4 regions of the Virgibacillus siamensis genome follow, and region 4 is predicted to be linked to each of the others. Evidence: riboswitches for the same ligand, from Rfam matches in the RefSeq annotation. Region 4 holds a riboswitch; each other region holds the start of a gene.
The links. A riboswitch is a leader RNA that binds a small molecule or an ion and turns the genes downstream of it on or off. The one in region 4 is predicted to bind S-adenosylmethionine.
Positions count from the first base shown of each region.

Region 1: another riboswitch for S-adenosylmethionine. It lies ahead of ssuE (NADPH-dependent FMN reductase); the one in region 4 lies ahead of B1K71_RS15305 (LLM class flavin-dependent oxidoreductase).
Region 2: another riboswitch for S-adenosylmethionine. It lies ahead of B1K71_RS07490 (Na+/H+ antiporter NhaC family protein); the one in region 4 lies ahead of B1K71_RS15305 (LLM class flavin-dependent oxidoreductase).
Region 3: another riboswitch for S-adenosylmethionine. It lies ahead of metK (methionine adenosyltransferase); the one in region 4 lies ahead of B1K71_RS15305 (LLM class flavin-dependent oxidoreductase).

Region 1 covers NZ_FUIH01000006.1:1,581-3,788, forward strand. Annotated here, with positions in the region: gene B1K71_RS20320 (TasA family protein) at 40-159, shown strand; gene B1K71_RS00870 (TasA family protein) at 125-586, shown strand; SAM riboswitch class I at 705-812, shown strand; gene ssuE (NADPH-dependent FMN reductase) at 924-1,463, shown strand; gene B1K71_RS00880 (LLM class flavin-dependent oxidoreductase) at 1,492-2,208, shown strand, end outside.
Region 2 covers NZ_FUIH01000007.1:772,874-775,081, reverse strand. Annotated here, with positions in the region: gene B1K71_RS07495 (DUF3267 domain-containing protein) at 124-741, opposite strand; SAM riboswitch class I at 824-937, shown strand; gene B1K71_RS07490 (Na+/H+ antiporter NhaC family protein) at 1,076-2,208, shown strand, end outside.
Region 3 covers NZ_FUIH01000007.1:1,799,758-1,801,965, forward strand. Annotated here, with positions in the region: gene metK (methionine adenosyltransferase) at 1-1,194, opposite strand, end outside; SAM riboswitch class I at 1,327-1,434, opposite strand; gene pckA (phosphoenolpyruvate carboxykinase (ATP)) at 1,641-2,208, shown strand, end outside.
Region 4 covers NZ_FUIH01000007.1:2,312,610-2,314,817, reverse strand. Annotated here, with positions in the region: gene B1K71_RS15310 (ABC transporter permease) at 1-876, shown strand, start outside; SAM riboswitch class I at 1,015-1,123, shown strand; gene B1K71_RS15305 (LLM class flavin-dependent oxidoreductase) at 1,337-2,208, shown strand, end outside.

The DNA of each region.
Region 1 (2,208 bases), on a different contig from region 4:
ATATAATACGATTGGGCATGGGGATCATTTCGGCTGCACTTGGGCTCAGCCTTATCGGGGGGAGGAACGTACGTGTATTTTAGCGATTCAGAAAAAACCAACAATACCATTCGCGGCAGGAACTATGGAATTAACGTTCAACCAACCTGCCGGAAATGATGAAAATGTTATTTTTAATCTGGATAACATAAAGCCGGGAGACACACAGGAACAGTCATTTAGTATTCAGAATACCGGGACACTTAATTTCTCAAAAGTAATGTTGGATACAGACTATAAAGTGAATGATGCCAAAGGTGATAATACGTTGAACTTTGGGAAGCACATTCGGGTAGAGTTATTCTATAATACAAGCAAAGGGAAGAAACTCATCACAAAAACGACTCTAAATCAACTAAAAAGGGATGGTCCCATTGATGTGATTGGTGGGGATGGTCTTCCCGCGGATCAAAATGGCCACTATGAAAATTTTTATGTTGATATCTCATTTGTGGATAATGGCGAGGATCAGAATCAATTCCAGGGTGACTCCCTGAAACTTAACTGGACGTTTACTGCGGAACAAGAAGATGGGGAAGAAATTTAACGACATTTGACTTTTATATGAACAATAGATGGGAAATTTATGTTGATTTGCATCTTTTTTCAAAAACCCACTTGATTTATCAGACTAATAGGAATATAATGTACTGCAACAATAAAATATCTTATCAAGAGAAGCTGAGGGATCTGGCCCTGTGAAGCTTCAGCAACCTCTGACACTGTCAGGATGGTGCTAAATCCAGCAAGATTAATTTCTTGGGAGATAAGAGCGGAATCGAATAACCGTCAGCAACCCTCTTTTCTTATCCAAGGAAAGGGGGTTTTTTAACAGAATTTGGCAAAACCATTAAAATGAATTTTATGAGGAAAGGATGATCATTATGGGTGAAATTGTTGTATTGTCGGGCAGTCCTTCTGCCGCTTCAAGATCGGATAGTGTACTAAGGTATATGGGTGATTTGCTAATCCAAAAACATTTTACGGTATCACATCTCTCTGTCAGAGATTTACCATATGAAGATCTTTTTACGGGAAACTGGGAAAGCCCGGCTATCCGGGATATCGCATTGATGATTCGGAATGCCAGTGGTGTTATCGTTGGATCGCCTGTGTACAAAGGAGCCTATTCAGGCGTGCTGAAGGCATTATTGGATGTTTTGCCGCGGGATGTGCTGCAGCATACACCTGTTCTTCCTGTAATGACCGGTGGGAGTGCTTCACATTTGCTGGCAATTGAATACACATTAAAACCCGTGCTTGCGACATTAAAAGGGCATAATCTGAAAGGTCTTTATTTATTAGATGATCAAATTGACAAACATAGGAACAATCCGATTATTGAAGATGCAATTTTGGAACGGACGGAGAAACAGTTATACTATTTTGCGGATTTAGTAAAAGGAACAGTTGTTTGGAATTAAGCTATCTAAAACAGAAAGGGGTAACTGTATGACGAAGAAACGAATTTTTTTAAATGCATTTGATATGAATTGTGCGGGGCATCAATCCCCGGGATTATGGACACATCCTGATGATGAGTCACATCGTTATAAGGACAGCAGTTATTGGATTGAACTTGCCAAGCTGTTAGAGAAGGGAAGGTTTGATGCGGTGTTTATCGCGGATGTTCTTGGCACATATGATGTTTATCGAGGTTCCAGGGATGCAGCTGTCCGGCAAGGGGCCCAGGCGCCGGTGAATGATCCGCTGCTGGTTGTTCCGTTAATGGCCGCCGTTACGAATCATCTTGGATTTGGGGTTACATCTTCGGTTACACATGAGCATCCTTATCTGTTTGCCCGCCGGATGACAACGTTAGACCATTTAACAAATGGACGTGTCGGCTGGAATATAGTTACATCTTATTTGAAAAGTGCAGCGGTCAACATGGGCAGGGCCGGTCAGATTAAACATGATGAACGGTACGATATTGCAGAAGAATATGTGGATGTTTGTTACAAACTGTGGGAGGCGAGCTGGGAAGCGGATGCGGTTCAGCTGGATAAAGGAAATGGCATCTATACGGATCCGGATAAGGTTCATGATATCAGGCATGAAGGAAAATATTATAAAGTCCCGGGTGCCCATTTATCTGAACCATCCAAACAGAGAACACCGGTGTTGTATCAGGCTGGTGCGTCACCAAAGGGAAGAGCATTTGCCTCA
Region 2 (2,208 bases), 1.5 Mb from region 4:
GTAACACGGCTTTCTAAAAATTCATCTAACATAAAGCATAACATCCACAGAAAAAATAACCACCCCGGCATTAATCTGAACTATCAATTTCAATTTTTTCTTTTATCGGGCTTTAAATCACAGTTAATTACTTCGTTTCCAATAAGTTTTTGTCCCGTTATTTGTTATGATGGCTTTCCTTGGAATGTTGATTAATATGAACATGAGATTCAGGATATCAACTGACGATGCCATAGCGTTAACGAATATCAGAAGCTTCATGGATGGTGTTAGTGCTCCAATTATTCCCAGCACCATTGGTAATAGCATGGAAATAATAATAAAAGGAGCAACAGTAATAATGATGTACCTCGATTTTGTAATCACTTCTTCCGTTGCTACATACCCGCCAAATAGTGTGAGTCCAATCGTCGTGTTTTCGGATCTGAGAAAGTTTGGTATGAAAATCAAATGGAGTAATTCATGGATGAAGACCAATAAGAATATTAAGAGTATAATTCCCAGGTTAACGGTAATTGTTAATGAATCCTGCTGCGTTGTCATACCAAATTCATTTAATGTAATACCGGAAAAAAGATTTATCATCCAAAGGGCTGCAATTCCATTCAGTATCATAAACGGAATTGATAAAAGAATAGCCACTGTCAAACTTTGGGGTACTTTCATTTCCTTCCAGCCATTTTGAATCAGTTCCACATGTACAGCTTCATTCATCTTCGGCAATTTATTCCGTACCTTCATGACACTCCCCCCATTTTCAACATATTACGATTGACACATTTCATGAATTGTACTAAACTGACTATCATCCAATTAAATACACCACTTATCCAGAGTGGCTGAGGGATCTGGCCCTGTGAAGCCCGGCAACCTGCGCAAATAACTGCAAGGTGCCAATTCCAGCAAACCGCTATATATGCGTTTTGGAAGATAAGATATTCTATAATCTCCTTCCAAGACGGAAGGTTTTTTGTTTTTGTACAGGTTTTATTGCACAGTCCAGATGTTGAATCGACATGATAGCAATAACCCCAGAATTCCTAACACACTTACATTCATCAAGGGGGAGATTGGAATGAACACAACAAAAATTAATAAAGGAAATCCTTTTGCGTTACTGCCTTTTATCATTTTTTTACTGTTATTTATCGGATCCGGTCTTATAAATGGCGACTTTTATAAACTGCCCGTACTTGTTGCAGTATTCATTGCCGTTTTATTCGCACTGTTTATGAACCGGAAAATGGCGTTTAAAGATAAACTTGACCACCTGACAAAAGGTGCAGGTCATCCCAACATTATGCTGATGGTCATAATTTACCTGCTTGCCGGTGCATTTGCTGCTGTCGCTGAGGGTGTTGGAGCAGTTGAATCAACCGTTAATCTCGGTTTAACTTTCTTACCGGAAAACCTGTTAATTGTCGGGTTGTTTATAATCGGCTGCTTTATATCCATTTCAATGGGGACATCCGTCGGCACGGTCGTTGCGCTTGCCCCAATCGGTGCCGGACTTGCTGATCAGACCGGTATGAGTACTGCCTTGATTATGGGTGCAATTATCAGTGGTGCCATGTTCGGTGATAACTTGTCGATGATTTCCGATACGACCATTGCGGCGGTTCGAACACAGGCTGTTAAAATGAGTGATAAATTTAAGGTGAACGTTTATATCGCACTTCCCGCTGCAATTGTAACAGCTGTAATTTTCGGAGTAATGACACTTGATGCAAGCGGCGGGGTCAGCGGAAATCACCCATATGACCTGATAAAAGTATTGCCATATCTTGCCGTACTTGTATTTGCGATTGCCGGTGTCAATGTCATCTATGTCTTAATCGGCGGTACCATTTTCGCCGGAATCATTGGACTGTTTTACGGTAAATTCGACGGCATGGGATTCCTGAACTTGCTTGGCGACGGCATGGCCGGCATGCAGGAACTATCCCTGTTATCGATTTTACTAGGAGGTTTAGTCGAACTAATCCGTGTAAACGGCGGAATTGACTTCATGCTTCATGCTATCAGCAATCGAATTAAAACACGAAAAGGTGCCGAAGCAGGAATTGCCGGACTTGTCAGCGCCTTTGATGTATCAACAGCCAACAACACAATCTCTATTATCAGTGTTGGTCCGCTAGTCAAACAGATTTCAGAACGGTTCGGTGTCGACCCGCGACGATCAGCTAGTGTTCTGGATATTTTTGCAAG
Region 3 (2,208 bases), 510 kb from region 4:
ATTTATAATAGCTTGCAGTTCCTCGATCTTGTCTGTCTTTTCCCATGGAAATAATATATCTGTTCTGCCGAAGTGTCCGTATGCGGCTGTTTTTTTATAGATTGGACGCTGCAAATCCAACATCCGGATGATTCCAGCCGGCCGCAGATCAAAAATCTTTCTAGTTGCTTTTTCCATTTCAGATTCAGCAACAGTACCGGTTCCAAATGTGTTAATGGAGATTGAAACCGGCTCTGCTACACCAATCGCATATGCCAGCTGCACTTCACACGTTTTCGCCAGTCCTGCAGCAACGATATTTTTGGCCACATAACGGGCTGCATATGCAGCAGAGCGATCAACTTTGGTTGAATCCTTACCACTGAAAGCACCACCACCGTGTCTTGCATATCCACCATACGTATCCACAATGATTTTGCGCCCGGTTAAGCCGGCATCCCCCTGTGGACCACCGATCACAAACCGGCCCGTTGGATTGATAAAGAATTTTGTTGATTCATCAAGCAGATTCGCTGGAACAATCGGACGTATAACATGTTCAATTAAATCTTTTTCAATTTGTTCGGTCGAAATGTCCTGATGATGCTGCGTGGAAATAACAATCGTATTGACTTTAACCGGTTGATTATTTTCATCATATTCTACCGTAACCTGTGTTTTACCATCAGGTCGCAAATAATCCAATATATGATCTTTCCGGACATCTGCCAGCCGCTTTGACAATTTATGCGCAAGTGAAATCGGCAATGGCATTAATTCCTCTGTTTCATCACAGGCAAAACCAAACATCAAACCTTGGTCCCCTGCACCAATAGAAGCAATTTCTTCATCGGTTTTATTCCCTTGTCTTGTCTCATATGCCGTATCAACCCCGCCGGCAATATCAGCTGACTGTTCATCGATAGCAGTCAGTACAGCACATGTTTCAGCATCAAATCCGAATTTTGCCCGCGTATACCCAATATCTTTGATAGTCTGGCGCACAATTGCAGGAATATCTACATATGTAGTAGTAGAAATTTCCCCGGATACCAATACTAATCCTGTAGTAACAGTTGTTTCGCATGCGACCCTTGCATTAGGATCATTTTTTAATATTTCATCCAAAATGGCATCTGATATTTGATCACAAATCTTGTCCGGATGACCTTCTGTAACCGATTCAGATGTAAACAAACGACGATTTGCAGTCATATGACTAAATCCTCCCCTAAAATAGATGGTACGGAAATCTGTCTATTCAGTGTATGATTATGTTTTAATAAGGTTAGAAAAAATAAAAAAACCTTTCCCGTAATCATGAGGAAAGGAATGTGCAGCCTTTCGCTCTTATTGTCCAAGGATAAATCCTTGCTTCAGGTTAGCACCTTTTCACATAACGTGACGGTTGCTGGGCTTCATGGGGTCTGTCCCTCCACCGACTCTGAATAAGAGAGTTTCCGCTCGAAATTCAGCTTAACGGAATAGCGCCGTCATGTCAACTCTTAACGTGTGTACACATTTGACAATAAAATTTCATATAATTATTCGTATAATTAGTATGGACTAATCTTGTGAATGTGTTATACTAAATAAACAGATTTACACGATGAATCAAATGCATGTCAATTAAAAATCCATCAAAAAGGTAGGTATCACATATGAACGCGGTGGAACAATCAAAACTTATCAAAGAATTGCTTTCTCATCACAACTTGCAAAATAATCTCTCCGTGCCACAGCTCGTTGAGAAAATATTATCACGCGGTGAGGGAACATTGTCCGCCACAGGTGCTATTCGCGCTACTACCGGTAAATATACCGGACGCTCCCCTAAAGACAAGTTTATCGTACGGGATGAAACAACACAGGATGTTATTGACTGGGGATTGGTCAACCAAGAAATTGACGAAGCTTCCTTTGATAACCTGTACGAAAAAGTGATTGCATATTTAAAAAAGAAAGATGAGCTATACCATTTTAAAGGCTATGCCGGTGCCGATAAAAATTATCGTCTCCCCATTCAGGTTTTTAATGAATATGCATGGCATAACTTATTTTCCAGACAATTGTTTATTGAACCGACAGAGGAAGAAGTAGAATCGCATCAATCAGAATTCACTATCGTATCTGCTCCTACATACAAGGCAGATCCGAAAGTGGACGGAACAAATTCCGAAACATTTATACTTGTTTCATTCAAAAAGCGCACCATTTTGATCGGGGGCA
Region 4 (2,208 bases):
GCAGATCAATTTGAGGAAGAAGCGGTTTCCTCCCCATTGCATGACGTATGGAGAACTTTCCGTAAAAATAAATTGGCGGTGATTGGGTCAGCTATCATTTTTCTGTTTATTTTAACAGGTATTTTTGCCGGGTTGCTCGCACCTGAGGGTATCAATGAGCAAAAATTGGATCAGGCAGATAAGCTATTACAGGCACCTTCGGCAGAGCATTGGTTTGGTACGGATGCATTTGGACGCGATATTTTAAGCAGGATGATGTATGGTGCCGGGATTTCACTGTGGATTGGTTTCTCATCCGTCATTGGTTCAGTTGTTGTCGGTTCTTTTTTGGGGCTAATTGCAGGATACTATGGACGATTTTGGGATATGATTATTTCAAGGTTGTTTGATATTATGATGGCTTTTCCAAGTATTTTGCTTGCAATCGCCATTGTTGCAATGCTTGGACCTTCTTTGCAAAATGCGTTAATAGCGATTGCATTGGTTAATGTGCCTGTATTTGGGCGACTTGTACGATCAAAAGTCATGACATTAAAGGAAGAAGAATATGTCCAAGCTGCCCGTTCAATCGGCATGCGGGATGCGCGGATTTTATTTTATCACGTATTACCGAATAGTCTTGCTCCTATTATTGTGCAGGGGACATTAAGTGTTGCGACAGCTATTTTGGATGCTGCTGCATTGGGATTTTTGGGAATGGGGGCGCAACCGCCTGAACCGGAATGGGGGAGAATGCTGGCAGATGCAAAAAATCATATACAAGGTGCGTCATGGACTGTTATTTTTCCGGGGATTGCAATTATGCTGACAGTGCTCGGGTTTAATTTAATGGGCGATGGACTGCGGGATGCACTGGATCCGCGAATGAAAAACTGACTGGTTTGAATTGCGGATCATGTAAAATGGATTCTACAGGATAATCGGGATTAAGCTTAAGGTCCTAATATTTCCAAAACATGTTGACAAATCATTATTCTGTGATAACATAATTAAAAATTAAATAATTTTGAGTACTTCTTATCAAGAGAGAGGGAGGGACTGACCCTGTGAACTCTCGGCAACCAGCTTTTTATTAAGCATGGTGCCAAATTCAGAGGAATGGATAGCATTCCGGAGATGAGAAGGCGTCGACAAAATGTATCGTTGTTTTGTAAACCCTTCTCTATTTTTTGGAGAAGGGTTTTTTGCATTCAAGCAGAAAGGGGAGAGGATTCCAATGAAGGTTTAAATATCAAAAGTATTAACAGAACAAGCCTCATCTGTAATGCCTTGCATACTTAAATCCAAGTTTTCCAATTTGATAACTTTAATTAAAAATCAATTTAGGAGTGATTTTATGAAAAAGCAAATCCATTTAAATGGTTTTATCCAAAATTCACCTTCACCACATTCAACAGGATTGTGGAAATACGAAAAAGATCAGGGTATCCATCACAATCAATTATCTTACTGGACGGAAACTGCAAAAATACTGGAACGTGGAAAGTTTGATGCACTATTTATTGCCGATGTATTGGGGACCTACAGTGTTTATAAAAACAGTCATAAACCGGCTGCACAGCATGCTGTACAATTACCTGCTCATGATCCGCTGATTCCGATTTCCGCTATGGCAGCCGTTACAGAACACTTAGGTTTTGCGCCTACAATATCAGCAACATATGCACAGCCATATGCTTTAGCACGGCAGCTGTCCACACTTGATCATCTGACGGAAGGGCGTGTTGCATGGAATGTTGTGACATCATATTTGGAAAGTGAAGCGGTTAACCTTGGTCTGTCAGGACGCCTTCAGCACGATTTGCGCTATGATCGGGCGGATGAATTTTTGGAAGTTGTTTATAAGTTATGGGAACACAGCTGGGATGATCATGCAGTTATACACGATAAAGAAAAGGACAGTTTCGCAGACCCCGATAAGGTAGATTTGATTCATCATCAGGGAAGATTTTTCGATGTGCCCGGACCACATTTGGTGGAACCATCCCCGCAGCGTACACCCGTTCTTTTCCAGGCAGGGGCTTCGCCAAGGGGACGAAATTTTGCTGCAAAACATGCAGAGGCTGTCTTTACTAAAAATCATTCACTGGATGCTTTGCGGCAATATTCCGCTGATTTACGGGACCGTACGGAAGAACAGGGCAGAGAACCCGGTAACGTACTTATTTTCCCGATGATTCTGCCGATTATCGGTTCGACAGAGGAAGC